DNA from 2 places in the Neobacillus camarae genome. Region 2 is predicted to be linked to the other one. Evidence: a T-box and tRNA genes for the amino acid it is inferred to sense, from the RefSeq annotation. Region 2 holds a T-box; the other holds one or more tRNA genes.
What was found. The T-box of region 2 lies ahead of trpS (tryptophan--tRNA ligase). A T-box ahead of a tRNA ligase gene usually reads a tRNA of that ligase, here a tRNA-Trp.
Positions count from the first base shown of each region.

Region 1: it encodes a tRNA-Trp, which carries the amino acid that the T-box ahead of trpS (tryptophan--tRNA ligase) is inferred to sense. The anticodon was not compared.

Region 1 covers NZ_JBUCKX010000003.1:451,881-467,579, reverse strand. Annotated here, with positions in the region: gene ACY8D0_RS17500 (copper amine oxidase N-terminal domain-containing protein) at 1-447, opposite strand, end outside; gene mug (G/U mismatch-specific DNA glycosylase) at 572-1,072, shown strand; gene shc (squalene--hopene cyclase) at 1,108-2,979, opposite strand; gene ACY8D0_RS17485 (DUF2515 family protein) at 3,193-4,185, shown strand; gene ACY8D0_RS17480 (CBO0543 family protein) at 4,112-4,564, shown strand; gene ACY8D0_RS17475 (peptidylprolyl isomerase) at 4,787-5,233, shown strand; gene ACY8D0_RS17470 (divergent polysaccharide deacetylase family protein) at 5,341-6,123, shown strand; gene ACY8D0_RS17465 (exodeoxyribonuclease III) at 6,264-7,025, shown strand; gene ACY8D0_RS17460 (hypothetical protein) at 7,089-7,226, opposite strand; rRNA gene ACY8D0_RS17455 (16S ribosomal RNA) at 7,590-9,124, shown strand; tRNA gene ACY8D0_RS17450 (tRNA-Ala) at 9,213-9,288, shown strand; rRNA gene ACY8D0_RS17445 (23S ribosomal RNA) at 9,373-12,301, shown strand; tRNA gene ACY8D0_RS17440 (tRNA-Leu) at 12,491-12,574, shown strand; tRNA gene ACY8D0_RS17435 (tRNA-Gly) at 12,593-12,667, shown strand; tRNA gene ACY8D0_RS17430 (tRNA-Leu) at 12,671-12,756, shown strand; tRNA gene ACY8D0_RS17425 (tRNA-Pro) at 12,767-12,840, shown strand; tRNA gene ACY8D0_RS17420 (tRNA-Ala) at 12,847-12,919, shown strand; tRNA gene ACY8D0_RS17415 (tRNA-Met) at 12,934-13,010, shown strand; tRNA gene ACY8D0_RS17410 (tRNA-Tyr) at 13,128-13,212, shown strand; tRNA gene ACY8D0_RS17405 (tRNA-Trp) at 13,219-13,292, shown strand; tRNA gene ACY8D0_RS17400 (tRNA-Ile) at 13,324-13,397, shown strand; gene mutM (DNA-formamidopyrimidine glycosylase) at 13,547-14,356, shown strand; gene ACY8D0_RS17390 (transcriptional regulator CcpN) at 14,528-15,175, shown strand; gene ACY8D0_RS17385 (pyruvate, water dikinase regulatory protein) at 15,190-15,699, shown strand, end outside.
Region 2 covers NZ_JBUCKX010000001.1:581,774-597,472, reverse strand. Annotated here, with positions in the region: gene ACY8D0_RS02880 (ABC transporter ATP-binding protein) at 1-1,016, opposite strand, end outside; gene opp3C (oligopeptide ABC transporter permease) at 1,034-2,062, opposite strand; gene opp3b (oligopeptide ABC transporter permease) at 2,063-2,992, opposite strand; gene ACY8D0_RS02865 (peptide ABC transporter substrate-binding protein) at 3,106-4,800, opposite strand; gene ACY8D0_RS02860 (DUF3899 domain-containing protein) at 5,012-5,368, shown strand; T-box leader at 5,424-5,683, shown strand; gene trpS (tryptophan--tRNA ligase) at 5,731-6,723, shown strand; gene ACY8D0_RS02850 (YjbA family protein) at 6,777-7,523, opposite strand; gene ACY8D0_RS02845 (DUF2268 domain-containing putative Zn-dependent protease) at 7,707-8,486, opposite strand; gene fabF (beta-ketoacyl-ACP synthase II) at 8,607-9,845, opposite strand; gene ACY8D0_RS02835 (beta-ketoacyl-ACP synthase III) at 9,948-10,880, opposite strand; gene ACY8D0_RS02830 (hypothetical protein) at 11,080-11,394, shown strand; gene ACY8D0_RS02825 (hypothetical protein) at 11,464-12,291, opposite strand; gene ACY8D0_RS02820 (hydrolase) at 12,370-13,089, opposite strand; gene ACY8D0_RS02815 (YjzD family protein) at 13,253-13,435, shown strand; gene clpB (ATP-dependent chaperone ClpB) at 13,490-15,699, opposite strand, start outside.

The DNA.
Region 1 (15,699 bases), on a different contig from region 2:
TGCCGTTATAACACAAATTTTACTCTCTGGATAAAACACTGCCTCTCCCCCTAAAACGTGGGCTGCCGCTTCTCCTGATACAAGTAACTGGCCGTTTTGGGGTATGGCGTAAAGGGCCGCTTCGTTATTAGCGGCTATTACCTTCAATTCGGTTGGATCTTGAATTGGCAGGCTGTTGTCAGGGTTGTTTTGCGCCTCCCGAGACCAAATATTCCAATATTCTGTTTGCTGTGGAGTAAAGGTTTGTCTTTGCTGTTGCTCCCGACTCCATTCGTTTGAATCATCGTCATCACCTTCTTCTTCGTGGTCGTTATCTCCATGGTCATTTTGGAAATACTCACGGTTACCGTGTTCATGATCGTCGTCGTCCGCCAAAACGTTTACCGACAGAGAAAATAAGACCAGAATGCCAACGAGCAGAATCATTAATTTTTTCCAAGGTTTCATGAAATGCACCCCTTCCGCTTTTGTATCATAAGTTTAGTCCGCCATTCTGAAAGGAAACTGAAAACAGTGTGATAAAATAAGAAAATGATTACATTGTAGATGATTGGATAGAAGGTGAACTTTTTTGCAACTAGTACAAGATCGAATAAAAGAGAATTTAAGAGTGTTGTTTGTCGGTTTTAACCCCAGCATCCGTTCCAGTGAAACAGGGCACCATTTTGCTAATCCAAACAACCGTTTTTGGAAGATTCTTCATGAAGCAGGGTTGACACCTAGGAAGCTCCAAGCTTCTGAGGATGACCTGCTGCTGAATTTAGGCTATGGGATTACAAATATTGTTTCAAGGCCAACAAAAGCGGCTGATGAAATTACCAAACAAGAATACAAAGAGGGAAGAGAAATTTTAAAACAGAAGATTGGTAAATTTAAGCCCGGTATCATTTGTTATGTAGGTAAGGGAGTTTATCAGGAATTCAGCGGCAGAAAAACGGTGCCATGGGGGATCCAGGAGGATGCCGTTGTGCCGGGGACGGTTGATTTTGTGGCGCCGTCCTCGAGCGGGTTAGTCCGAATGAGGGTCGAGGAAATTACAGCAATCTATCATCAGCTTGCAGAATTAATATGACGAAAAAACATCGACGGGAGGTGCCCGTCGATGTTTTAGAATTCTTCTCCAAACTTACGCCGGTAACGTGCCAGGGCCAAAAGCGGAAAAATATAACGATAGCTATGGTAATGAATATAAAAAGCTCCCCCCATTCCTTGCCCTTTTGGGTAATGTATCGTCCAATCTTCTATGTCAATAGAATTAACTAAAAAAGTCACCCCTTTACGAATCGTATCCGTGGGTTTGTCAGAAGCGGCAATCAACGCATCGAGAACCCAGGCCGTGTCGGTCAATGTACTGGTTCGAAGCGGGACATAAGTGTTGGCCACGTCACTATGACACGATTCTCCCCAGCCGCCATCCCGATTCTGAATATCTTTCAACCAGTTGACCGCTTTTTGGATAGCTGGATCACTGTTACGAACTCCTGCAGCTAGCAATCCAGTGATGGCTGCCCATGTTCCGTAAATATAACAAATCCCCCAGCGGCCATACCAAGAACCATCCCATTTTTGTTCTTTCAATAACCAATGGATGCCCCGTTTTATCACGGAATGGTCACTGGGAAGAGTGGTGAAATTTCCAAAAAACTCCAACGTTCTGCCGGTAAGGTCGGCACACGACGGGTCAATCAGCAAAAACTGGCCTTTTTCCAGCGGCAAAAACTCAAGTAATTTTGTATCGGTATTTTTTTCAAATGCCGGCCAGCCACCATCGTCGTTCTGCATGGACAGGGTCCAGTTCATCCCTTTTTCCCAGGCGCCAAGCCGAGTTGTGGGCGTTCTTGAGAGGGACCTCAGTGAAGCCGTTGTATCATCCACGTCTGGATTAATGGTGTTTACATCTGAAAATCCCCATCCGCCCGGCATCGTATGGGGATTATGGATAACCCAATCACCGAACTTTGTATGCTGACGGCTTAATAGATATTGATTCGCTTTGTCCACCATTGAATCTTCAGGCGATACACCTGCCGACTGCAGGGCATAACCAATTAACGAGGTGTTCCAGACATTCGCCGTGGTATATTGAACGTGCGGATGTCCATCTATTTCGCAAGTCATCGATTTAATCCCTGCCACTGCGTTTTGAATAAGCGGATCTGTCTTCTTATAACCTAATGAAAGCAGGGCAAATATCATTAAAAATGTACAGCTGTAATAACTGTAAAAAGTACCGTCAGGTTCAATCCTGTCAAGCATATATTTTTTAGCCCGGTCAATTGCCACCCGCCGCAGTTCACCGGGGAGACCAGCGAGACGTTTGACCCCATCCTCTAAAAATGACAACAATGACCGCCATTCCCCAGAACGCACCCAGTGGTCTTCTTCTTCACGATGGATAAGGAGTTCAGTTATATCCGGGGATACTTTGGTGTCGATAGAAAATTTTTTGGCGGCAAGGATCATAATTGGTGTAAGGTTTGCTCTTCCAAAAACAGAAAAGGAATAGAAATTGATGGGGAAGTTTAGTGGCAATAAAATGACTTCGATGGGCAGCGGCGAATGCCTTGGCCAATGATATTGACCGGTTACTGCCAGCATAATTTTGGTAAAGGTGCTGACTTCTTTTACTCCACCTTTTGATAAAATATACTTCCGGGCAGCCAAGAGCCGAGGGCTGTCTTTTTGATAAAATCCCGAAAATAGCAAGGCATAATAGGCCTCCAAAGTGGCAGTCACGTTGCCGTCCCCTTCATCGTAAAACAGCTTCCAGGCCCCGTTTTTTTCCTGCTTGCTTAAAATCCTTTTGCATAGCCTTTGAATGAATTCGTCATCATTTATCTCCAAACTCCGTAATAAAATGATCATATAGGCGTCTGTGGATATTCCTGTATCAAATGGATAACTCCAAGACCCATCGGGCGATTGATCCTTTCGAAGCATCCCAATCATCCAATCAATACTTAATTTAATATTGGTCATGACAACATTCACCCGCCAAAATTTATTCTTAGGCTATACATATTCCCTTTAAGCAAGGACCATTCACAGGGGAGGGAAGCTGCCATTTTTTTTATCAGAAGCAGGGAAAGGGCGCCGGTTGATAGAATCAGGGATGAATTAAAGAAAAAACGGAAAAAACCAGGAATCCAAGAAACGTTAACTCCGGGTGACAGGAAGCTTCTGGAGAGAGTGATGAAAGAAGCAGCATGGCATAATGTGAACAATGTGACCAGGACAAAGGCCTACCTCGATTTTTATTTGCGACACCCCGAAATTCATTGGGCTTTTTTAGGCCATATGGTTTCCCGTAATGGCGGGTATAACATGACAGACTTAAAAGGTGAATTTTTGACAAAGCTTTTGTCCAAAAAGGACAGAAACGCGTTTTTTGCTTTTCTGGAACGAGGAAATTGGTTGATATTCCAGGACGTCTATCCGCAATTTCTGTTGTATGAAGAGAGTGTAAAGAGAAACAAACCGTTATTTTATTTATTGCCTAGGTTAAAAGTTTCTTATTTTATGGAAACGATTTGGGAGCAGTTATGGCGTGGGGAAGACAGTTATACACTGTGCGTCGCCTTGGTCATTAATGAGCAAAGCTACTTGGAAAAAAGAGTGGTGAATAACCCGTTTTATCAAAAGGAAGTATTGAACAAATTCGAATTTATCATCCAGGATCTGCTCTCGTTTAACCATATCCTGTTTCCTTGCGGTTCGGATAAATTAAGGGGACAGACGGTTCGGCAATTTAAGTCTCTCCAGGAGCGGGTATTGCTTGGGAAAAGACTGTATGAATTGCTATTCCATGATAAAGAATCACTTGAGAGGACCATTGGTTGGGCAAAAGAACATCCTCATACGGGATCCAGGAAAGACTACTGGCCTCATATTTTTAACAATGTGAATGAGGGAAGCCCGGGTATCAACATACCGCTTCGCCTGAAATCCTGTACGCTGCGTAAAGGGGCGAGTAAATTTTACAGTCCCAACCTAGAGCATGCCTGGAAGAATACTGTCCAACGGGAAGCGGAACCTGGGGATTGGTTTGAGGACTGGCGAGTTGTTGAATATCTGGTGAAGAACCAAGATATCATAGACGGGGAGATTGAAAATGAATACTGTAAAACACTTGAACGGCTCGAAATTGCGGCACTTGCCAAAAAGACCATTAACTTTTTTGAATAAACATGTCCTGTCAACGGCGTTGATGGCCATTTTGCTTGGTACTTATTTAGACCTGTATTATGTCGGGAAAGGTCTGTACTATTTTCCGTACCGGCCCTTTCCGGAAATCTTTCCTATTAATATTTTGTTCAATTTACTTATACTGCCGGTTTTTATCATTATTTTTTTATTCTTGACCTCCCAAATAAACGGCTGGGGAAAAGCTGGAATGATTATTTTTGTAAGTTTATTGATGCCAACAATGGAAAGGTTAGCGGAGCAGCTGGGATGGTTTGTCCATTCGGTGGATTGGCGCCACCTCTACACGTTTTTTGGGTATGTAATATTCTTGACCCTTAGTACCACATTTCATAGCTGGATTGGCGAGCGTTCAGGTTAATAAAAAAAGCCGGGTTTACACCCGGCTTTCCCAGTGTCACAATTGACACCAGCCCCTTCCGTCCGTACAGTGGTTAAGTGTCCCGCAACAAGCGAATGTTCGGAAGGGGTACAATTATTTTACGATAAACCTTTGGGAAATAGTACTGGAAAAATGTGCAATACTTTCTTTTCTCCTCAGAACAGTGTATGATAAGTATGATTTTCTACATAAGGAGTGTTTATGTTGGCCAAAAAAGGATACATATTAATGGAAAATGGAGATAAAATCGAGTTCGATTTGTTTCCGAACGAAGCACCGGGCACGGTTGCAAATTTTGAAAAATTAGCGAATGAAGGCTTTTACGATGGGGTTATTTTCCACCGCGTCATTCCAGGTTTCGTTAGTCAAGGGGGAGATCCTACCGGAACAGGAATGGGTGGACCAGGGTACACAATTAGATGTGAAACAGAGGGGAATCCCCACAAACATGTACCAGGCTCCCTCTCTATGGCCCATGCGGGAAAAGATACAGGAGGCAGCCAGTTCTTTATTGTTCATGAATCTCAACCGCATTTAAACGGTGTTCACACTGTATTTGGACAAGTTACATCTGGACTTGAAGCGGCCAAATCCATGAGAAATGGCGATAAAATGGTAGAAGTGAAAGTGTTTGATACGGAAGAATAAATAGTTGAAGAGGGCTGCTGGCAGCTCTCTTTTTTCATATATAGAAGATGGTAAAAAAGTTGAGCTTTGGGAAAAATACCTGCAGATGAAACTCTGGAGGTATTAATTTGAGAAAAATAATATTAATTTCATTGGTGGTATTATTCTCCTTTCTTGTCGCGACACCTGTGAAAGAAGCAGAATCGACAGAACTGATGGCAGCCATTATCATTGATGATTTTGGCGGCGGAGTCGGGGGAGTCCGTGACTTTTTGGAAGGCAGCATACCCATTACCGCTGCGGTAATGCCTTTTACTGAGAATTCAAAAAAACATGCAGAATGGGCCCATAAAAACGGCATTGAAGTAATGGTGCATTTACCAATGGAGCCAAAGCACGGAAAAAAATCATGGCTTGGACCCAAACCCATCACAGTGAATCTTCCTACTGATGAAGTCAAACAGCGGGTATACGAAGCGATTAAAAGTGTTCCCTATGCAGTCGGGCTTAATAATCATATGGGCTCACGGGCGGTGGAGAACGAGAGGATTGTCCGTTCGATAGTCGAGATAGCCAAGGAGAAAAATTTCTATATTATCGACAGCGGCACTAGTCCGAACTCGAAGTTTCCCGAGATTGCAGAGGAACTTGGCGTACCGCTGTTAAAACGGGATGTGTTTCTGGATGATATTTCTTCTTCCGCCTATGTTAGCAAACAGATGACTCGGTTAGCGAAAACTACAGAAATTAAGGGAACAGGGATTGCAATTGGACATGTGGGCGTGACAGGAAAAGTTTGTTCGGTAGGAGTATTCCAATCGTTGAAAGAGTTTGAAAAGCGGCATATAAAAATCGTACCGGTTTCAGAACTTTTCACGAAACAATTAAAACAGAATCTACTACCCAAATAAAGGCAGCGGTATGCTGCCTTTATTTTTTGGAAACACAAAATTCTTTTCACAATAATCTCAAGCTGGTAAAATGGCATCTGTTAACCAAAAATATTGTCCATTTAAAATAGATAAGAATCTTTATGGGAGAGGGGATAGAAATGAAACTGGTATCTTGGAATGTAAATGGCCTTCGGGCATGTGTGAAAAAAGGGTTTTTAGATTACTTCAATGAAGTAGATGCGGATATTTTCTGCGTTCAAGAAACCAAATTACAGGAGGGGCAGATAAGCTTGGAAATACCGGGATACCATCAGTTCTGGAACTATGCAGAAAAAAAGGGGTATTCGGGAACCGCTGTATTTACTAAAGAAAGACCTCTTTCTGTCCGTTATGGTGTTGGTGCGGATGAAACCGAAGATGAGGGGAGAATCATTACTTTAGAATACGAGAATTTTTTTCTGGTGAATGTATATACACCTAATTCGCAAAGGGACTTGGCAAGATTGATCTATCGTCTTGACTGGGAAGAACAGATCCTCCAATACCTTCAAGAACTGGACAAGGTGAACCCTGTTATCTTGTGTGGGGATTTAAACGTGGCTCATCAAGAAATAGACTTGAAAAACCCTAAGTCAAACGTAGGCAACTCAGGATTTACAGACGAGGAACGCGGAAAAATGACAGCTTTGCTTAAGTCCGGCTTTTGTGATAGCTATCGATTTATGTATCCAGACAAAGAAGGGGCCTATACTTGGTGGTCTTATATGAATAAAGTACGAGAACGGAATATCGGTTGGCGAATTGATTATTTCATCATTTCCCGCACCTTGTGTGAAGTTGTGAAAGATGCGGATATTCATTCGAATGTAATGGGGAGTGATCACTGCCCTGTAGTACTTGAAATCAATTTGGAAAACTAAGTAAAACTAGAAACAATACTGAAACCTTTGTACCAAAGGTTGATTGTACAAAGGTTTCTTCATTTATATTTCGTTAAGGGCAGTTCCAATTTCATCAAATTCAGGTAATAGTTCGTCTTCAGTAGTAATCGGTGCCTTCTCTGTATCCACTGTCCAGTTGCGTAAAAGATCTTTTTCTTGGTTCTTCCCGTTTAACGGCATACCTTCATCAACTCCTCCTACTAATCATAAAAGCTTCACACATGTTTATTATTTACCTTCGGATATGGGATAAACAGCTTACCATAAAAATCCTTTATTAGAGTGTAAAATTGTTGACATGACTTTATGGGTAGTAATATATTTATTATTTGGCTAACGACAAATTGACTCAAATAATTTTAATTGATTCAATTGAAAAAATACGTTGACGACAAACGATAATTATGTTAATATAATTATCGTTGTTAGCCGCTAGATTAATAGAATATTGTTCTTTGAAAACTAAACAAACAAATACGTCAACAATAAACATTTGTTTCTAACGAAACATTAACGTTTTAACTTTTATGAGCTATATCAACTTTCTTGGAGGTGATCTTAAAACGGAACATTATGGCGGCGTGCCTAATACATGCAAGTCGAGCGAATCGATAGGAGCTTGCACCTTTTGATTAGCGGCGGACGGGTGAGTAACACGTGGGCAACCTGCCTGTAAGACTGGGATAACATCGGGAAACCGATGCTAATACCGGATAATTCTTTCCCTCACATGAGGGAAAGCTGAAAGTCGGTGCAAACTGACGCCTGCGATGGAGCGCGGCGCATTGGCTAGTTGGTGAGGTAACGGCTCACCAGAACAGCGATGCGTAGCCGACCTGAGAGGGTGATCGGCCACACTGGGACGGGAACGGCCCAGACTCCTACGGGAGGCAGCAGTAGGGAATCTTCCACAATGGACGAAAGTCTGATGGAGCAACGCCGCGTGAGCGATGAAGGCCTTCGGGTCGTAAAGCTCTGTTGTTAGGGAAGAACAAGTATCGGAGTAACTGCCGGTACCTTGACGGTACCTAACCAGAAAGCCACGGCTAACTACGTGCCAGCAGCCGCGGTAATACGTAGGTGGCAAGCGTTGTCCGGAATTATTGGGCGTAAAGCGCGCGCAGGCGGTCCTTTAAGTCACTGATGTAAGCCAGCCAACCGTAGAGGTCGTGATGAAACTGGGGACTTGAGTGCAGAAGGAAAGCGGAATTCCACGTGTAGCGGTGAAATGCGTAGAGATGTGGAGGAACACCAGTGGCGAAGGCGGCTTTCTGGTCTGTAACTGACGCTGAGGCGCGAAAGCGTGGGGAGCAAACAGGATTAGATACCCTGGTAGTCCACGCCGTAAACGATGAGTGCTAAGTGTTAGAGGGTTTCCGCCCTTTAGTGCTGCAGCTAACGCATTAAGCACTCCGCCTGGGGAGATGCAGCCGCAAAGCTGGCTTCAAAGAGGAATTGGCAGACCCGCACAAGCGGTGGAGCATGTGGTTTAATTCGAAGCAACGCGAAGAACCTTACCTGAGTCTTGACATCCTCTGATACTCTAGAGATAGGAATTTCCCCTTCGGGGGACAGAGTGACAGGTGGTGCATGGTTGTCGTCAGCTCGTGTCGTGAGATGTTGGGTTAAGTCCCGCAACGAGCGCAACCCTTGAGATTAGTTGCCAGCATTCAGTTGGGCACTCTAATCTGACTGCCGGTGACAAACCGGAGGAAGGTGAGGACTGACGTCAAATCATCATGCCCCTTATGACCTGGGCTACACACGTGCTACAATGGATGGTACAAGGGCAGCGAAGCCGCGAGGTGAAGCCAATCCCATAAAACCATTCTCAGTTCGGATTGCAGGCTGCAACTCGCCTGCATGAAGCCGGAATCGCTAGTAATCGCGGATCAGCATGCCGCGGTGAATACGTTCCCGGGCCTTGTACACACCGCCCGTCACACCACGAGAGTTTGTAACACCCGAAGTCGGTGGGGTAACCTTTTCGGAGCCAGCCGCCTAAGGTGGGACAGATGATTGGGGTGAAGTCGTAACAAGGTAGCCGTATCGGAAGGTGCGGCTGGATCACCTCCTTTCTAAGGAATACGCAGTCCTAATGGACTGAAAATTAGTTGACCTCTATTGTTTGTTTAGTTTTGAGAGAGCAATCTCTCATGACAAAACGGGGCTTTAGCTCAGCTGGGAGAGCGCCTGCTTTGCACGCAGGAGGTCAGCGGTTCGATCCCGCTAAGCTCCACCAAAATCGTTCTTTGAAAACTGGATAATCGTATAGAAGAAACCAAGTAAAACCGAGTAATCGCCATTTTAGGTTTTAAACCATTTAGGTTAAGTTAGAAAGGGCGCACGGTGAATGCCTTGGCACTAGGAGCCGATGAAGGACAGTACTAACACCGATATGCTTCGAGGGAGCTGTAGAAGTAAGCTTTGATCCGGAGATTTCCGAATGGGGAAACCCGTTGCCCGTGAGGGCAGCATCTTTACCTGAATGCATAGGGTATTGAAGGCATACCCGAGGCACGAAACATCTAAGTACCCGGAGGAAGAGAAAGCAAACGCGATTCCCTGAGTAGCGGCAGGCAGAGCAAGGAACGGCCCAAACCGAAAGGCTTGCCTTTCGGGGTTGTAAGACACTCAACATGTAGGTTACAAAGGAACGGGGTAGATGAAGCGGTCTGGAAAGGCCAGCCATAGGAAGTAACAGCCCTGTAGTTGAAACTTCGTTCCCTCTGAGTGGATCACAGGTACGTGGCCGGACACGTGAAATCCGGTCAGGCTTAAGGAAGGACATCTCCCAAGGCTAAATACTCCCTAGTGACCGATAGTGAACCAGTACCGTGAGGGAAAGGTGAAAAGCACCCCGGAAGGGGAGTGAAAGAGATCCTGAAACCGTGTGCCTAAGTAGTCAGAGCCCGTTTATGGGTGATGGCGTGCCTTTGTAGAATGAACCGGCGAGTTACGATTGCATGCGAGGTTAAGTTGATGAGACGGAGCCGCAGCGAAAGCGAGTCTTAAGTAGGGCGAAATAGTATGCAGTCGTAGACCCGACCAGGTGATCTACCCATGTCCAGGGTGAAGTCCAGGTAACACTGGATGGAAGGCCCCGAACCGACACGTTGAAAAGTGCGGGACAAGTGTGGGTAGCGGAGAAATTCCAATCGAACTTGGAGATAGCTGGTTCTCTCCGAAATAGCTTTAAGGGCTAGCCTCACGATAGTCAGAGTCTTGGAGGTAGAGCACTGTTTGGACTAGGGGCCCCCATCGGGTTACCGAATTCAGACAAACTCCGAATGCCAAAGACTTATCCGTGGGAGTCAGACTGCGAGTGATAAGATCCGTAGTCAAAAGGGAAACAGCCCAGACCACCAGCTAAGGTCCCAAAGTATACGTTAAGTGGAAAAGGATGTGGAGTTGCTTAGACAACCAGGATGTTGGCTTAGAAGCAGCCACCATTTAAAGAGTGCGTAATAGCTCACTGGTCGAGTGACTCTGCGCCGAAAATGTACCGGGGCTAAACGTATCACCGAAGCTGTGGATTGACATCTTCGATGTCAGTGGTGACGGAAACGTTCTAAGGGCGTTGAAGCTAGACCGTAAGGACTGGTGGAGCGCTTAGAAGTGAGAATGCCGGTATAGTGGCGAAAGATGAGTGAGAATCTCATCCACCGTATGCCTAAGGTTTCCTGAGGAAGGCTCGTCCGCTCAGGGTTAGTCGGGACCTAAGCCGAGGCCGAAAGGCGTAGGCGATGGACAACAGGTTGATATTCCTGTACCACCTCTTTATCGTTTGAGTAATGGGGGGACGCAGGAGGATAGGGTAAGCGCACTGCTGGTTATGTGCGTCGAAGCAGTTAGGCTGGTGAATAGGAAAATCCGTTCACCGTAAGGCAGCTGTGACAGCGAGGGAAATAGAGTACCGAAGTTCGTTCCACACTGCCAAGAAAAGCCTCTAGCGAGATAAAAGGTGCCTGTACCGCAAACCGACACAGGTAGGCGAGGAGAGAATCCTAAGGTGAGCGAGAGAACTCTCGTTAAGGAACTCGGCAAAATGACCCCGTAACTTCGGGAGAAGGGGTGCTTACTGGGGTGAATAGCCTCGGTAAGCCGCAGTGAATAGGCCCAGGCGACTGTTTAGCAAAAACACAGGTCTCTGCGAAGCCGCAAGGCGAAGTATAGGGGCTGACGCCTGCCCGGTGCTGGAAGGTTAAGAGGAGGGGTTAGCTGCAAAGCGAAGCTCTGAATCGAAGCCCCAGTAAACGGCGGCCGTAACTATAACGGTCCTAAGGTAGCGAAATTCCTTGTCGGGTAAGTTCCGACCCGCACGAAAGGCGTAACGATCTGGGCACTGTCTCAACGAGAGACTCGGTGAAATTATAGTACCTGTGAAGATGCAGGTTACCCGCGACAGGACGGAAAGACCCCATGGAGCTTTACTGTAGCCTGATATTGAATTTTGGTACAGCTTGTACAGGATAGGTAGGAGCCTGAGAAGCCGGAGCGCCAGCTTCGGTGGAGGCGTCGGTGGGATACTACCCTGGCTGTATTGAAATTCTAACCCGCATCCCTTATCGGGATGGGAGACAGTGTCAGGTGGGCAGTTTGACTGGGGCGGTCGCCTCCTAGGGAAGCAACGGAGGCGCCCAAAGGTTCCCTCAGAATGGTTGGAAATCATTCGCAGAGTGTAAAGGCAAGGGAGCTTGACTGCGAGACCTACAAGTCGAGCAGGGACGAAAGTCGGGCTTAGTGATCCGGTGGTTCCGCATGGAAGGGCCATCGCTCAACGGATAAAAGCTACCCTGGGGATAACAGGCTTATCTCCCCCAAGAGTCCACATCGACGGGGAGGTTTGGCACCTCGATGTCGGCTCATCGCATCCTGGGGCTGTAGTCGGTCCCAAGGGTTGGGCTGTTCGCCCATTAAAGCGGTACGCGAGCTGGGTTCAGAACGTCGTGAGACAGTTCGGTCCCTATCCGTCGTGGGCGCAGGAAATTTGAGAGGAGCTGTCCTTAGTACGAGAGGACCGGGATGGACGCACCGCTGGTGTACCAGTTGTCTTGCCAAAGGCATCGCTGGGTAGCTATGTGCGGACGGGATAAGTGCTGAAAGCATCTAAGCATGAAGCCCCCCTCAAGATGAGATTTCCCATAGCGTCAAGCTAGTAAGATCCCTGAAAGATGATCAGGTTGATAGGTCAGGGGTGGAAGCACGGTGACGTGTGGAGCTGACTGATACTAATCGATCGAGGACTTAACCAATAAGAAAAGCGGAAGCGCACGGTCAGCGGCGTATGGCCTCCTACAAAAAGCTATCGCTTTTTGTTAGTGCAATGCTTATGCTGCCGAAGCGTTACTTGTCTAATAAAGCAGACTCGTTTTACTCAAGTTTCTTCTGATTACCCGGTTTTGAGGGAATGATCCTTCAATTAAATACAAAATTTTAAACACGCGGGTGTGGCGGAATCGGCAGACGCGCTAGATTCAGGTTCTAGTGGTAGTAATACCGTATGGGTTCAAGTCCCTTCACCCGCATCATAATTTATGTAAAACGCGGAAGTAGTTCAGTGGTAGAACACCACCTTGCCAAGGTGGGGGTCGCGGGTTCGAATCCCGTCTTCCGCTCCAATTGCCGGGGTGGCGGAACTGGCAGACGCACAGGACTTAAAATCCTGCGGTAGGTGACTACCGTACCGGTTCGATTCCGGTCCTCGGCATCCTGTTTTACGGGAAATAGCTCAGCTTGGTAGAGCACTACGTTCGGGACGTAGGGGTCGCAGGTTCAAATCCTGTTTTCCCGATATTCTGGGGTCTTAGCTCAACCGGGAGAGTGTTTGCTTTGCATGCAAGAGTTCAGCGGTTCCATCCCGCTAGACTCTATAAACTAAAGTTTTGGCGGTGTAGCTCAGCTGGCTAGAGCGTACGGTTCATACCCGTAAGGTCGGGGGTTCGATCCCCTCCGCCGCTACCAAATTAGCTTAGGCTATTTTTTTTTGAAAGATTACGTAAGTCCGGATATAGGATTGAGTCCTAAAAAGCCACTGGCTTATGTCTTGGGTTTCGAATTCCTCTTGTCTTCCAATGATTTGGAGGGGTAGCGAAGTGGCTAAACGCGGCGGACTGTAAATCCGCTCCCTCAGGGTTCGGCGGTTCAAATCCGTCCCCCTCCACCATAATATAGGGGCATAGTTTAAAGGTAGAACAAAGGTCTCCAAAACCTTTGGTGTGGGTTCAATTCCTGCTGCCCCTGCCATTTTACTTTTGCCATATACCAATATAAATAAGGGCCTATAGCTCAGCTGGTTAGAGCGCACGCCTGATAAGCGTGAGGTCGATGGTTCAAGTCCATTTAGGCCCACTAATTCATAAAAACCGAACCCATCTAGGGTTCGGTTTTTTCGTGTTATAAGGCAGCCATACATCCATCTTCATGTTATTTCCACTAATTCTCTCGCTAATTGGAAGGCTTTTGGGAAATTCTAAAGAAAAAATATTGGAGGTTCCTAAATGCCTGAGCTCCCGGAAATGGAAAACTACAAAATCCACTTAAATAATAGAATCATGGGCCAAACCATCACTGGAGTTGAAATCAATCGCGATAAATCGGTTAACCTTAATCCTGAACTGTTTAAAAATACAGTTTCCTCACAAAAGGTGCTAAGTGTCAGCAGAAGGGGCAAACATCTGCTGTTCCATTTGCAAAATGGCCATGTCCTTTTATTGCATCTTATGCTGGGAGGTTGGATGTTTTTCGGCCAAGAGGCGGATAAGCCAAAACGAACAATCCAGGTTCGTCTCTCCTTTGGGAATGAACACCTTTATTTTATCGGTCTCAGGTTGGGGTACCTGCACCTTTATACCCCGCCGGAGGTCCAGGGAAAATTGGCTCATTTAGGCCCGGAACCATTGGATCCAAGTTTTACTATTATGGAGTTCACTAACCGCTTAAACACGAAACATGGCAGATTAAAAACAACTTTAATTGATCAAGAGTTTGTTTCCGGTATCGGAAATTGCTATTCGGCTGAAATTTGCTTTGAAGCGGGGATTCTGCCGGTAAAAGATATCGATGATCTCGAAGCGGAGGCAAAAAACAAGTTATATCAGTCCATGAAGGCCGTGCTTTTTGAGGGCATCAAGCTAGGAGGTTATATGGAGAATCCTCTTTTTAAAGGGGATACCAAAACCGGTGGAGTGAACGGTCACTGTCAAGTATATGATCGTGAGGGTCAGCCATGCCCAAGGTGCGGGGCAGTCATTGTTAAACAAATGGTTTCCTCAAGAAAGACGTTTTATTGCCCGAATTGCCAAAAGTAGTCAAGTATCCTGCCTAAGAAGGCGGGATATTTTTTTATACCTGTGATCTTTCATCAATTTTAAAATTTTATGTTTCCGTTTCCAGTTAAATAGTATATACTAAATGTAATTAAGTATAGCATAATTACTCTAAAGTAAATGAATATATTATCATTAATGAACTAAAGGGGGGTGGTATTTATTAAACTCAGCAAACGCCAGGATGAAATTTTACAAATCGTAAAACAAAAGGGCCCAATTACGGGGAAAGAAATTGCTGACATGCTTTCCGTTACAAGAGCTGCCTTAAGGCCGGACCTGGCCATTTTGACGATGTCTGGTAGTCTGGAGGCAAGACCCCGTGTTGGCTATTATTATAGTGATAAAAATGACCTAAAACAGCAAGCTAGGCAATTGATCCATCAGAAAGTATCGGATTTTAAAGCACATCCGATTGTGGTTGAAAAATCTACTTCGGTTTACAACGCAATTGTTCAGCTTTTTTTAGAAGACGTTGGCACCTTGTATACAGTCGATACCGAGGGATATTTGGCTGGTGTGATTTCGCGTAAAGATTTACTCCGGGCAGCCCTGGGCAATAGAAACCTGCAAGAACTGCCGGTTAGTGTCATCATGACACGAATGCCGAATATCATTACCATTTTTCCCGAAGAGTCGTTACTCGAAGCGGCAAAAAAAATGATCCATTATCATGTCGATTCTTTGCCGGTTGTAAAGGAAGTGAATCAGCGGAAAAATACATATTCGTTGTTGGGGAGAATTACCAAAACTACGATTACCAAAGCTTATTTGGAAATTATGGAAGGTAAATCAGTCTAAGGGAGTTGCTGCAGTTGGTTCAAAGAGAAGTGGTTTATGTGGTATCGGACTCCGTCGGGGAAACAGCTGAGTTTGTGGTAAAAGCAGTAGCAACGCAATTTAACGGTGGTCAGGTAGAAATCCGCCGAAGCTCTTATGTGGAGGATATTGAAGATATCGAAGATGTGCTTATTTTAGCAAAAAGAGATTACTCGATAATAGCCTACACGATTGTTATTACGGATTTAAAGGATTATTTGGACAAAAGGGCAGCCGAAGAAGGGATTACAGCCGTTGACCTGCTCAGCCCGCTAATGAATGCATTTGAGACAAGGTTTCATAAACCGCCGCATCACCGCCCAGGACTGATGAGGAAATTGGATGAAGAGTATTTTCGAAAGATTGAAGCGATAGAATTTGCGGTTAAATACGACGATGGCAGGGACCCACGCGGTTTTTTAAAGGCGGATATCGTGCTCATCGGTGTGTCTCGGACTTCTAAAACGCCACTGTCGATGTATTTGGCACACAAGCGGTTTAAAGTG
Region 2 (15,699 bases):
TGATTCTGCCGTCTCTTAACAGCCTCCGGCGGTTCTACCTTTGGAGCATCCGGATGCAGCAGCCATGTTGCTGCATAATGGGTATCAGAAACCTTAAAGAAAGGCGGTTGTTGCTCCAAATCAATTTTCATTGCGTATGGGTTTCGTGGTGCGAATGCATCACCTTTCGGAGGATCTAATAAGTCTGGTGGTGTCCCGGGTATAGAGTATAACTCCTCGTCATCCGTATCCATATCCGGCATTGAACTAATGAGTCCCCAAGTGTATGGATGCTGTGGATTATAGAAAATTTCATCTGCCGTTCCGATTTCTACTATCTTCCCGCCATACATAACCGCAACACGGTCGGCCACATTGGCAACAACACCAAGGTCATGAGTAATGAAAATGATGGATGTATCAATTTTCTTTTGCAGGTCTTTCATTAATTCTAGTATTTGGGCCTGGATGGTTACGTCCAATGCTGTGGTTGGTTCATCTGCAATCAAGATTTTAGGATTGCATGCCAAGGCAATCGCGATTACCACCCTTTGTCTCATCCCACCGGAAAACTGGTGCGGGTATTGATTGACCCGAATCTCAGGCTTTGGAATCCCAACGAGTTTCAATAATTCGACTGCCCTTTCCTTTGCGGCATGCTTGCTCATATTTTGATGTTTGATTAACGGCTCCATGATTTGATTCCCGATTTTCATTGTCGGGTTCAAGGAAGTCATTGGGTCTTGGAAAATCATCGAAATATCATGACCGCGGATTTTTTGCATATGTTTATCGTTCAGTTTCGTCAAATCTTTACCATCAAAGAGAATTTCTCCGCCTTTAATCTCTGAGTTATGTTCAGGAAGCAGACGCATGATGGCTTTCGTTGTAACCGACTTACCTGATCCGGATTCTCCAACAATGGCTAAAGTTTCACCTTTAAACAAGTCAAAATTAATCCCCCGAATCGCTTTGACTTCCCCTGAAAAAGTATGGAACGAAATATTTAAATCTTTTACTTCTAGAATTTTCTCCACTGCCATTCACCTCTCTTCTAATCGCGCATTTTTGGATCAAGTGCGTCACGCAAACCATCTGCTACCATATTAAAGCACACCATTATTAAAGCAATCATAATGGAAGGAATAATCATTTGATAAGGAAAAGCAATCATTGATTTATAACCGCTCTCTACCAAAGACCCCAAAGAGGCATGCGGCTCTTGCAATCCTAATCCAATGAAACTTAAAAATGCCTCAAAGAAAATAGCATTTGGGATAGAAAACATTGTGTTGATAATAATGATACCAAACATATTTGGAATCATGTGCTTGAAAATGATAGAAATATTTGATGCCCCTAAAGTTTTGGAAGCCAAAACAAACTCTTGGGCTTTGAATTTTAGTACTTGTGCCCGGACGACACGTGCCATACTTGTCCAACCAGTAATCGTCAAAGCGACAATAATTGGCAGGATTCCCGGTTTCAATACGAGAATCATTAATACCACAATAATTAGGTTTGGAATACCGACAATAATCTCGATAATCCGCTGCAATATACTATCCGTCTTACCGCCCACATAACCTGAAACAGCACCATAGGTTACACCAATTAACATATCAACTAAAGCTGCCATAAAGGCTATGAATAATGAAATTTGGGTACCTTTCCAAACACGGGCAAATAAATCACGGCCCAGGTTGTCAGTGCCAAACCAGTAATAAGCGTCAACTTTCCGAACTTCATAAGCATTATACTCTGTACCATTTCTTCTGGTTAACGTACCATCAAACGGCAGCCAATGGACATTTTCCAAACCTTGGATTCTTGGCGGCAAGTTATTGTGTTTCGTATTTTGTGTATCATACTCATAAGGTGATAATAAAGGTCCTACAAATGCCATGATGATTAATAGAAGGAGAATAACCATACAGACAACGGCACCCTTATTTTTTCGAATACGGAGCCAAGAGTCCTGCCAAAAGTTCAGGCTGGCTTTGGCAATTTTTTCACTTTTAGAAGGATCAACATGGGCAGGTTCAAACATGTCTTTTGTAATCACAATATCTTTATTCGTCATTTAGTTTCCCCCCCCAGAAAGTCGAATACGTGGGTCGATTATTCCATACAGAATATCAACCAGCAATGTGACAGCCACAAATAACACAGCAAACAAAATATTTGTACCCATTATTACCGGATAGTCATTCATGTTAATGGATTTAACAAATTGCTCCCCAATTCCTGGAATCCCAAATATTTGCTCAATAACAAGTGAGCCTGTCATTAAGCTTACAGCCAAAGGACCTAAAACCGTCACAACAGGAATTAAAGCATTTCGCAATGCATGCTTGAGACTAATTTGCCAATAGCTGGCACCTTTAGCTCTTGCTAATGTAATATAATCAGATCCTAATACTTCTACCATTTCAGTCCGCATAAATCTTGCTGAAATGGATAACGGGAACATAGCTAACGCTATGGAAGGCAGAATCGTATACTCCGGCCCTTTCCAGAACATAACCGGAAGCCAGCCTAGTTTAACAGAAATATAATACTGAAGTAACCCAGCAAAGATAAATGAAGGTATGGATTTACCAACAACAGCGACAAAAGTAGATGTGTAGTCTACCCAAGTATTTTGTTTCAGTGCTGCAATAACCCCAAGCAATATACCAACTAATCCACCAAATATCATGGCTTCCAAACCTAAAATTGCGGAAGGGCCTACTCGGTTAGCGAGAAGTTCAGTTACCGGGGTATTATCAAACTGAAAGGAAACTCCCAAATCCCCCTGAATCATATTCTTCATATACGTAACATATTGAACAGGTACGGGATCATTCAGACCATATTTTTGAAGCAAGATATTTTGTTGTGCTTCTGAGAGCTTTTCAAAATTGTTAAATGGACTTCCAGGGATTAGTTTCATGAGGAAAAAAGTAAATGATGCAACTATAAATAGAGTGATAATCATATAAATAATCCGTTGCAAGATATATTTTGCCATCACCTGCACCTCCTAAATTAGTATAAAATTCGTCATATTTCGACAATTCTCTTACAGGTAAAAAGAGAGTATATCTAAATATACTCTCTTTTTTATTAGATTAGCAATAGTTACTATTCTGTAATTTTAATCCATTGGTAACTATAGTCTGGACCAAACGCATGGTGTGCAAAGCCTTTGACTTTTGGATTAATTAACAAGTTAACGGAACGTTGATAAAGTGGTGCAATCGCTGCATCATCTTCTAACAAAATCTTTTCAGCATCTTGCAATGCTTTCCAGCGCTCTTGGCCTTGTAGATTTTCGTTAGCATCTTTGATTAACTTGTCAAATTTCGCATCGCTGTAGCTCATATGGTTCTGACCGCCGCCAGTTACCCATAAATCCATGTAAGTCATAGGGTCAGCATAGTCTGGTCCCCATCCGCCCATTAACAAATCGTAATCTTCAGCGTCTTCACGAGCGATACGGATTTTGAACGGAACACTTTCAATGTTAATTTTCAAACCAGGAAGTGTTGTTTCTAATTGGTCTTTAATAAACGCATCACTAACTTTTGAAGTTTCGGTATCTTGACCGACATAAGTGAATGTTACTTCTTTTTGACCAAGTTCAGAAAGTCCTTTTTCCCAAAGTTCTTTTGCTTTCTTCTTATCAGTGCTCAAATAAGTATCGGTTGTTGCACGGAAGTCTTTGCCATTTTCATCAAAAGAGAAGCCTTTTGGAACAAGATAGTCTGCAACGACTGAACCGTTAGCTAATACATCATCAACCAATGCCTTTTTGTCAACTGCTAAAGCAATAGCTTTACGGATGTTTTGATTTGCTAAAGCAGGATTCTTTTCATTCATTTTTAACCACCAGATGGATGGCTCTTGGTATTGAAGCAATTCATCTGATCCTTCAAATTGAGAAAGAATGGCAGCTTGTGCAAGTTTTGGTGTAATGTCTGCTTCACCTGCAGTAAATGCATTTGCAGAAGCTTGTGGATCTTTCGATACGTTAAAGTTCACTTTATCTAAAGTGACATTTTTTGCATCCCAGTAGTCAGCATTTTTTTCCAGTGTCCACTCTGATCCAGTCGGGCCGTCCCAATTGGCAAGTTTGAATGGACCGTTATATAACACGTGCTCGGAATCTTTTGCATAGTCAGCGCCTTGTGCTTCAACATACTTTTGGCTTTGTGGATAGAACAATGGGAAAGTTAGATAAGATTCAATATATGGAAGCTCTCTTTCTAACGTAATTTCCAATGTATAGTCATCAACCGCTTTGATACCTAAAGTTTGTAAGTCTTGATCTGTTACTTTATCGCCTTTTTCAACAATTTCGCTAGCGCCTTTAATTTTACCTTCCATGAAGTATGCGCCATATGGAGCAGCTACTCGCGGATCGATAGCTCTTTGCCATGCGTAAACAAAGTCTTTTGCAGTAACAGGGTCACCATTTGACCATTTTGTGTCTTTTTTCAATTTAATCGTTAATACAGTTTTATCATCATTGTATTTAGGCATATCGTCAGCTACACCTGGAATAACCTTTTGGTCTGGATCCAAACGATATAAACCTTCATTTACTGCATTGGCCACCGTAAAAGTAAGTACGTCTTGACCCATGACAGTATCCATTGTAGGAATTTCAGCTGACTCAAGAACATTCAGTTCCTGCTTGGCAGCAAGCTTTTCTTCTCCGGCTTTTGAGCCTTTAGTGTCTTTACCTTCATTTTTATCACCGCCTGAACATGCTGCAAGGAACATGCTAAGAACTAGTGATATTACTAGAAGTAGTGAAAGTTTTGATTTCTTCACTTATAGACCTCCCTTTTCTATTATTCTGAAAAATTACTACATTCTCTATTATACATATTTTCATCTTCTTGTACATTACTTTTTTAAAATTAATTTACACAATAGCAACAATTGTAATGTATAGTTTACCATTTATTGTGTTATAATTTATTTTTATAAAGTTGTTTTTTGTTCATTTTTCTTGTTATATCAATGTTTTGGAGGCTCTCATGTGAAAGGCAGACTCAGGAAATATGTCATCATTTTAACAATTATTCAGGCATTAATATTTTCATTTTCATACCTGCGTTACCACGATATAACCATTCTAAGCTATATCAATATATCTTTTTATTTTACATTTTTCTTTTTACTCTCGTCTTTATTAATTTTCACCATACAAGGCGGATTTTTTGATGTCATTGCCAAGTCCTTTAATTTTGCTTTTTCAAGAGGACATGCTAGAAGAAGGTTTGAAGAAATTCCCTCTTTATCCTCCATGGTGACAATCCAATATAAACCGCTCCTTGCATATGGCATCGTGACAGGTGGACTCATGCTGGCAGCCCTGCTTGTTTATTATAATTGACCAACTTGCATCTAAATATGTAATTCTATATAATGTCTTTAGCAAAATGGATTATCCAAAAGCGATGACAAAGAGTAGTACGTATTGAACATTCGTTTTACAGAGAGTTTGTGGCTGGTGGGAACAAACACGAAAGACTTTACGGAATGGACTTTGAAGCTTCTTTCTGAAACCTGAAACATAGTTAGTAGGAAAAGACGTTTCCTTGCGTTAAAAGGAGTTCGGGCCTCTAAAATTCACATTTTTTATAGGCACCGAAGCAAAGTGACTCTTCATGAGTAATTAGGGTGGTACCGCGAGCCATTCGTCCCTATATGTTTTCGGGATGGATGGTTTTTTATTTTTATAAGGAGGAAAAATAAATGAAAACGATTTTTTCAGGCATTCAGCCAAGTGGAACGATAACACTTGGGAACTACATTGGAGCCATGATGCAATTCGTCGAACTCCAACATGAATATAATTGTTTCTTTTGTATTGTCGACCAGCATGCCATTACCGTCCCTCAGGACCCTGCTACACTTCGAAAGAACATTCGAAGTCTGGCCGCATTATATCTTGCAGTAGGAATTGACCCTGAAAAGGCAACCTTATTCATTCAATCCGAAGTGCCGGCACACGCCCAGGCGGGATGGATTATGCAGTGTGTTTCCTACATAGGGGAACTCGAAAGAATGACTCAATTTAAAGATAAATCTGCCGGTAAAGAGGCGGTGTCAGCCAGTTTGTTAACCTATCCGCCATTAATGGCAGCTGATATTCTTCTGTATAATACGGATGTTGTTCCAGTAGGCGAAGACCAGAAGCAGCATATGGAATTAACCCGTGATTTAGCTGAACGGTTTAATAAAAAATACAGGGATGTCCTGACCATTCCGGATATCCGCCTTCCTAAAATTGGCGCAAGGATTATGTCCTTACAGGAACCAACGAAAAAAATGAGCAAGTCTGATCCTAATCAAAAGGCCTTTATCACCCCGTTGGATGAGCCAAATCAGATTATCAAAAAGATAAAAAGCGCTGTAACGGATTCAGAGGGAATTGTAAAATATAATCCTGAACATAAGCCTGGTGTTTCAAATCTTTTGTCAATTTACTCCATCTTGGGCAATAAATCTATTCCTGAATTAGAAGAAATGTACCAAGGTAAGGGTTATGGGGACTTTAAAGGAGATCTGGCTGAAGTCGTCGTTAATGTATTTAAGCCCATACAAGAGAAATATTACAATCTGATTGAATCAAGTGAACTTGACGATATCTTGGACCGCGGTGCTGAACGGGCAAATCAGGTTGCAGGCAGAACTTTGAAGAAAATGGAGAATGCCATGGGCCTTGGACGAAAGAGACGGTTATAAAACAAAAGCCTGTCACCCTAACGATATGTGATACATAACGTTAGGGTGCAGGCTTAATTTACTTTCGGTCCATGTTCCATTTCCCATAGCTTTTCAAAAAATGGTTGTCCTTTAATTATATTTTCACAGAACATTTCGTGTCGTTTGGTCCACCCGAATTTAATTTCTTCATATAACTGTTCCCATGCATCGGCAAAGTTCAATTCTTGTATGCTGGAATAACGCTCTGGGCACCATTCAGTAAACCAGTAACGAATCTCGGCTTCATTTTTGGAAGAGAACAATTGATCAAGTGCCATAAACAACAGTTGTTTTAGCTGTCTCTCTTTTCTTGTCAATCCCAGCATTAAATCAGGTTCCGGGGAAAGAATATGGAATTCTTTTTCTTTGCCCTGGGGCATGAAAGGATAGATCTTTGGCTCATGCGTCCCAATCATTTCATAAACCAATTGTTCTTGCCTAGGTATTAATCTGCTTTTTCGTATTGGAATCGTATAACCGATGGTATCCACAGCTAAAATACCGACTCCATCGGTTACCACAAAGCAATATTCAAGTTGGATTCTCTCGTGGTTTTTTCGCAAGTAAGCTTTTTGGTAAACATCATCCAACAGCTGAGGAGGCAGTTCCGACAGGTCATTTTCAATATACTGAAATATATCCGGTTCGACTTTGAGCAGCGGAACTTGGTCAAGTAACTCCACACCGTCATCCTTACGCCATTCATGAAAGTGGCATACATTGTAGCCATTCTCTTCCCCTTCAAACCAATTTACCCAAACATCATGAAGATATAACATATAATCCCTCACTTCATTGGTACTGTTTGTCAATCAGTATGGGCAGACGTAAGTTAAATTATTCCTCTATATATATTTTGCTCCAAACGTTGTGATTTAGGGACTTTTTACCTATTAACATTTTCATATTATAGAAGTGTCTATAATGCCGGAACCAAACTAGACCTATGATTTTTCATTCAATTATCTGTATGCAAGATATTTCGATGATGGGGCCGTAAAACTTTGTTTTACGGAATAGCTTTCATTTTCATAAAACTTTTGAACAAGATGATAGCCAATTGCGTAACCAAGTAAAGGGGGAACGCCACGTCCGCCGAACAATAGCTCATCATGAATTGGCTGATTTTTACTTTTATCCAATTGCTTTTTTATATAGCGGTCCCAATACACATCCAGTTCTGCTTTTGAATACATATGGCACCAATCCGCAAGATAGTTTTCACCACAGTGTTTTAATACCGCGTACTCAGCAAGGCCTTCAATAATAATTGAGTCAAGCAATGTATAGTTTTCTTGTTTTTTATTTTTTCGATGAAGCCTGCATACATGGTGGTATTCATGGACTAGCAGTGCTTCTATTTCCTTCCCGTCATCATATTCCGACAGGAAAAGAAACATTTTATCCGGAAACGACACACCGCCTTTATCTTTATCCCCTTTTCTGGCAAAAAGGCCTCCTCTCTGGTTTAACGGAAACAGTAAAACTGGGATATCCGGCCCCGCCCATTTCTGTTTATATTTATTAAACAAGTCTTCTACCCGATTCCATGCTTTATAATCCATCATTTTATTGAAATTGTTTCTTGTATTCCATGAAGGCCTGTACATGCCAAAGTGTAATAGTTGTTCATAGATTTCTCCGGTTTTTTGTCCGATGAAATATGGTTTCAAATTTTCACAAATCTTAAGTGGATGTTCAAAATTCTCCTTTAACCATTGATCTGTCCGCACGATTCCCATTTTGGCACCTCAATTTTAAAACATATCTACTCTATTCACATTTTATGTGTAGTTTTTAAATGAGGTTCTACTTCTTTTCAAACGAAAAAGGACCAAGCCAGAGCTTGGTCCCAAGGAATTTTATTCATACTTTTTTAAAACAATCGTGGCATTATGGCCACCGAAGCCTAATGAGTTGCTCATTGCAGCCTTAATTTCTTTTGGCCGGGCAGCATTGGTTACGTAATCCAGGTCACATTCCGGATCTGGAGTCTGGTAATTCATTGTTGGCGGCAAGATGCCGTCTTTTAGGGCTAATGCGGTAAAAATGGCCTCAACACCACCAGCGGCCCCGAGAAGATGTCCTGTCATTGATTTTGTTGAACTTATTGCTAACTTGTAAGCGTGGTCCCCAAATACCTCTTTCACTGCAAGTGTTTCAAATTTATCATTATATTCGGTGCTAGTGCCATGGGCATTTACATAATCAATGTCGCTTGGATTAAGCCCCGCATCCTGGATGGCCATTTTCATCGCTCTTGCCCCGCCTTCACCACCAGGAGCCGGTGCCGTAATATGGTAAGCATCACCAGTAGCTCCGTATCCAACGATTTCGGCGTATATTTTAGCCCCCCGGGCCAATGCGTGCTCTAATTCTTCCAATACGACAATCCCGGCGCCTTCACCAATAACAAATCCATCGCGGTTCTTATCAAATGGCCGGCTGGCAGTATTCGGGTCTGGGTTTGTCGATAGAGCCGTATTTGCGCAGAAGCCAGCAACCGACATTCTAGTGATAGGGGCTTCGGCCCCACCGGATACCATTACATCGGCATCGCCGCGTTGAATAACTTTAAATGCATCCCCGATTGAATTGGTTCCGGTTGCACATGCTGTTACTGTACAAGAATTAAATCCCCTTGCCCCCAACACAATGGATACTTGTCCGGTTGCCATATCAGGGATTAGCATCGGCACAAAAAACGGGCTTACCCTCTTATAACCGCGCTTTTGAAATATTTCAAATTGTTGTTCAAACGTTTCCATACCACCTATTCCCGACCCGATCCAAACTCCGACACGGTGGGAATTTCCTTCATCAATGGTCAGGTCGGCATCCTTAACAGCCATGAGTGAACTGGCGACTGCAAATTGAGTAAACCGGTCCATTTTCCTTGCGTCCTTTCTATCCATAAACAATTCCGGATTGAAGTCCTTTACTTCCGCAGCAACCTTTGCCGGATATTCATCGGCATTTACTCTTGTCAGCGGTCCTACTCCGGACTTACCTTCCAAAATCCCTTTCCATGTTGTTTCAACATCATTACCCAGCGGCGTGACTGCCCCCACACCTGTTACCACGACCCTGCGTTTTTCCATGTCCACATCTCCTTTATCTACTTTTGACAATTGTCTTGTTGAATTATGTCTTATCATGAATCTTTTTAATAAAAAAGCAACAACCGGACATAAGCCGGCTTGTTACTTACCCCAGCGGATAGCAATTGCTCCCCAGGTTAAGCCCCCACCAAACCCGACCATGACAATCAAGTCATCATCTTTGATTTTGCCGGCTTCCAACTCTTCCACTATAGAAATAGGAATCGAGGCTGCGGAGGTATTTCCATATTTATGGACGGTTTTTGACATTTTTTCTGGCGGGAGATCCAGCCTTTGCCTCGATGCTTCCATAATCCTGATATTAGCCTGATGGGGAATCAGAAAGTCAACGTCCTCTTTTCCTAAACCAGCTTTTTCTAAAACATGAATACAGCTTTCTCCCATTTGCCTTACAGCAAATTTAAACACTTCTCGGCCGTTCATAATGATATATTCGTCCTGATACAGGTGTTTTCCTCCTGTACCGTCTGCACCAAGTTCAAATGAGAGAATCCCGCGATCTTCCGAAACAGATCCGATGATGGCCGCGCCGGCTCCATCACCAAAAAGGACAGCTGTATTCCGGTCAGACCAGTCGGTAATTTTGGAGAGCTTTTCAACTCCGACAACCAAAACATATTTATACGTTTTGGACTCAATGAATTGCTTTGCCGTTACAACACCATACATAAAACCGGCACAAGCTGCACTAATATCCATTGCAGCTGCGTTCCAAGCACCCAGCCTTTCTTGAATCTTACAGGAAACGGAAGGGAATGGTGTGTCTGGTGTAACAGTCGCAACTAATATCAGGTCAATCTCTTCCGGCGTAATTCCTGCATCTTGAATGGCCTTTTGTGCAGCAGCGAAGGCCATGTCCGATGTATCCATATCATCCGCTGCAATCCGGCGTTCTTCAATGCCTGTTCTCGTCCGAATCCACTCATCTGACGTATCCATCATTTTTTCTAAATCAAAGTTTGAAACTACTTTCTCGGGTAAATATCTTCCAATGCCAACAATACCTGCTCTCATTATGCCAACTCCTTTTATATTTTATCGGACGGGTACCATCGAATATTAATATCAATTATTATGACTTGGTACTAATTTTATCAAATTGATTCCTGTTTTAGCAACTGTTTCATTCCATTACCTATCCGCTAATATCCATTCCTTTTAAGAAAATATTCATATGTTAAAGTAGAAAATTGTTCCTGGAGGTTTGATTAATTTGGAGGAGACTGAATCACCATTGCAAGATAAACAGGAAGAAGCATTCGTCCCTGAGGAATCAAATGATGCAGAAGGACATCATAGAATCGATCCTTTTACTGCACTCATGTTCGGTCAGCAAAGATATTCCCAGCCGCATTTTGAGTTATTCCCTGATAGCCACCCTTCGCAAAACCCGCCGCCCAATCAGCAGGGGATTGACCTAGATCTGTTGTTGTATCACATCGATACATTAGTGGAATCTGTAAAAGGATTTAAGCCATTATTAGATAAGGCCTATCCCTATGTACAAAAGTATATACTCAAGAAGTAAAGCTGCTGAATCGTATCAGCAGCTTTTCCCTTAAATCTTCATAGTCTTCGATAAGAGCGGTACTAAAAATTAATCCTTTGAACGGAGCCCTATTAATCGGTTTGTATGGTCTCGTTGTCTGGCAAGAGACTCTGTAATCGATGATGGGGTCTTAACAGGCACACTCACCACATTTTGCGGCAATTCTTGACATGAAGGTTGCAGCGGCTCTGTCGAAATGGACAACTCCCGGGCACACTCCATCCATCCATTTTTCCCTCTGCTTTCCAATAAATATTTTCCAGATTTCCCTTCTTCCATTAAATCAATTATTGCCTCTGTTGCATCCTCTACGAAAATAGCATCACCCGTCCATTCTCGGTCCGATGGCTGTTTTAAATCGCTAGAGTGTCCTGAAATTATCGCTTGTTGAAATAAAAATTCATCGGGCTGCCATGGGCCATAAACTGTTGGTAAATAAACCATTTGCAGATCCTGCACCAAGCCCTCAGCCTCCTTTAAAAAGCAGGAAAAATCCTTGCCGCCAGATTGCCCCATCAACAATTGAACCGGTGCCAAAATCATTAATCGATTACCCTTACACTGTTTTTCTTCAATGAGTGACTTAAAATCAAGCTTAGATAATATCGCTTCTTTTCGGGTCATAAAAAAATCGTGGACAGAAATTACCATGATTGTGTTTACGTTGTCCTTTTCCCGCGTACTCTCCCAATCACGCAAAGAATAATCAACAAAATTGGCATTTCTCCCCACTTCAAGTTTTTTTTCCTCCAACAAACCCCAATGTTGATGTTCCTCTATATAAACGCCCTCCACCTTGACACCTTTATTCAAAAGTAACTTACATAGATGGAAACCAACAAAGTCAAATACATCCATTATTACTGCCTTGTCCATAAGAAATTCCTCCCCAAACATGCTTAAAATCATCCTATGCGCTGCATGAAGGAATTATTTATTGGGTTAGGAGAAACATTAGAGTATGGCCTCATGATTTGAAAAAAATTTACTGCAGATTTTACCTAATTGCAGCTTTTTTTCGGGCAGTATAAAATAAGGGCTGATGTTCTTATTACCCAAAATTTGTTGATATTGCTTGGATTGTTTGTACATCCTGCCTCCTGATAATACATGTATAATTTCAATCGGTACTTCATTCAAATAAACTGTTTCCTCCGTATTGAAAACAATTTTTTCAATGGCTGTCCAATCCATCTGAAAGGCGTCTTCTAATTCACGAATTAGCCTTTTATAAAAGAACTTATGTTCCTTCTCTTGTTCCAGATGGTATTTTAATGAAAGAATTGGATTGATTAGTAAGACCGATCGAATATTGCTATAGATTCTTTGCATTAGCTTCACTGCCGTTAACGCACCCATTCCTTCTGCTAAAATATGAATCTTGTTGTTTAAAATTTCACTTCTAATGACGTGGTGGTAAAGTTGTTCTGCCAGTTCTACCGCTGCATCACTTCCCCAGTTGCGCCCATACAGATTGGAGGAAAATATCGTGTATCCCTTTTCTTTCAACTCGTTAATAATCGCCAGTTTCCCTTCATTTTGTGCCCAAAAACATTTATTTTCTTCCACAAAATGCCTTTCATCGCCAATCACTAGGACCCCAAATCCGGTTGGTTTTTCAGGGTAATAGACAATATTCCATTGGGTGCCCATTAGAAAACTCCGACTTTCCATTGGTATAACTCCTTTTACATATTTCCTCACCATATATTGTATGATTAACCCCATAATTTGAAAGGAAATTTGCCTATTTTTCCCCATTTCCTTTTATTAATTGTTTTATTATTTCAACTTCTTATGGTAATATTATATGGAGTAAATTAGGCAGGTGAATATTATGCGGGTTATTTGGACATTTTTCTGGACTTTTCTTTTAACGGAAATGCTAACATATGTGGTTAGTTCCATGTCAGGTGTAGAAGTTAACTTAGTCACTGGTGCTATTCTTTCTGTCGTTGTGACCATTTTCATTTTCATTATCACTGCAATCATTCCAAACGAACCGGTCCATGAACATTAATAATGTTTAAAAGAGGTCTTCCCTTTTGTAAATGGGAAGACCTTTCTCTTTTTCTTAAGCATTGACGGATAAATGTAACTGGCCGCCCGCGACGGATATTTGAACCGTCGAGCCGTCATGCACTTTCCCGGCAATGATTTCACGCGCAAGCTTTGTTTCAATATTTCTTTGAATGTACCGTTTAAGTGGCCTTGCGCCATATATTGGGTCAAATCCATTAACCGCAATGAATTCCTTCGCATCTTCAGCGATGGTAATGTGAATTTGCTGTTCCTTTAATCTATTTTGCAATTCTTTTAACATCTTAACAACTATGTTCTTGATTTCACCTAATGATAATGGTTTAAATAGTATTGTTTCATCAATCCGGTTCAAGAATTCGGGACGGAAATGGGCTCTTAATTGGCCCATCACTTTTTCACGGGCGGATCCGGAAATTTCACTTTCATCCTCAGACCGCTCCAGTAAAAATTGCGATCCGATATTCGATGTCATGATAATAACAGTATTTTTAAAATCTACAACCCTTCCCTGTGAGTCGGTAATTCTTCCATCATCAAGTGCTTGAAGAAGGATATTGAATACTTCTGGATGGGCCTTCTCTATTTCATCCATCAATATAACGGAATATGGCTGCCGTCTGACTGCTTCCGTGAGCTGCCCCCCCTCCTCATACCCCACATAGCCCGGAGGGGCACCAATCAAGCGGGAAACCGCATGTTTTTCCATGTACTCAGACATATCTATCCGAATGATATGCTCTTCGCTGTCAAATAGTGCCTCGGCCAAAGCTTTTGCCAACTCCGTCTTACCAACACCAGTCGGTCCCAAAAACAGGAACGAGCCGATTGGACGATTTGGGTCCTTGATTCCGGCACGGGCACGCAGGACAGCATCCGCTACCAAATTTACAGCTTCATTTTGGCCAATGACCCGTTCTTGGAGGATTGACTCCAAACGTAGTAATTTTTCCCGTTCCCCTTCGACCAATTTAGCGAGGGGAATCCCGGTCCACCTGGAAACGATTGATGAGATTTCTTCTCCGGTCACTTCCTCGCGAAGAAGCCGGTTATCGTTTTCCGCCGCAGATTCGAGCTCTTTCAGTTCTTTTTCCTCCATGGGGATTAGACCGTGCCTAAGCTCAGCTGCCCTGTTTAAATCGTACTTATCCTCTGCCTGCTGAAGCTCACGCCGTAATTTTTCCAACTGTTCTCGTTTCTCCTGCAATTTTTGGATTTTCTGCTTTTCATCTAGCCATTTGGCTTTCTTTGCATTTGCCTGTTCCCGTAAGTCCGCCAATTCCTTTTGTAGTGTTTGCAGCCTTTGTTTGCTGATATCATCCTGTTCCTTAAGCAAAGCTGCCTCTTCTATTTCCAATTGCATGACTCTCCGGGTTACTTCATCTAGCTCGGTCGGCATGGAATCAATCTCCGTTCGAATCATCGCGCAAGCCTCATCGACAAGATCTATCGCTTTATCCGGTAAAAATCGATCCGTAATATACCGGTCAGATAAAGTGGCTGCCGTCACCAAGGCTTGGTCATGGATTTTTACTCCATGGTGCACTTCAAATCGTTCTTTTAATCCACGTAAAATGGAAATGGTATCTTCGACATTTGGTTCCTGGACAAGCACCTGTTGGAAGCGGCGTTCGAGCGCCGGATCCTTCTCAATATATTTCCGATGTTCGTCAAGTGTGGTAGCTCCAATACAATGCAATTCTCCTCGTGCAAGCATAGGCTTTAACATGTTGCCTGCATCCATGGCTCCTTCTGTTCTGCCCGCACCGACAATCGTATGAATTTCATCAATAAATAGAATGATTTGCCCTTCACTTTTTTTAATTTCATTTAAAACTGCTTTTAATCTTTCTTCAAATTCGCCTCTAAATTTGGCTCCAGCGATTAAGGAACTCATGTCCAAAGAGAATATCGTCTTATCCTTTAGGCCTTCCGGAACATCCTTCCGAACAATCCGCTGGGCCAGTCCTTCCACAATCGCTGTTTTCCCTACCCCTGGCTCTCCAATTAAAACTGGATTATTCTTGGTTTTTCGGGATAGAATGCGGATGACGTTGCGGATTTCCGCATCCCGGCCAATAACCGGATCGAGTTTACCTGCCCTCACTTCAGCCACAAGGTCCCTGCCATATTTTTTTAGTGCATCATAACCTGCTTCCGGGTTTTGCGTTGTCACCCTTTGATTCCCCCTTATTTCCTTGACAGCTTTCCATATATCTTCTGCAGTAATGCCAAAAGACCGGA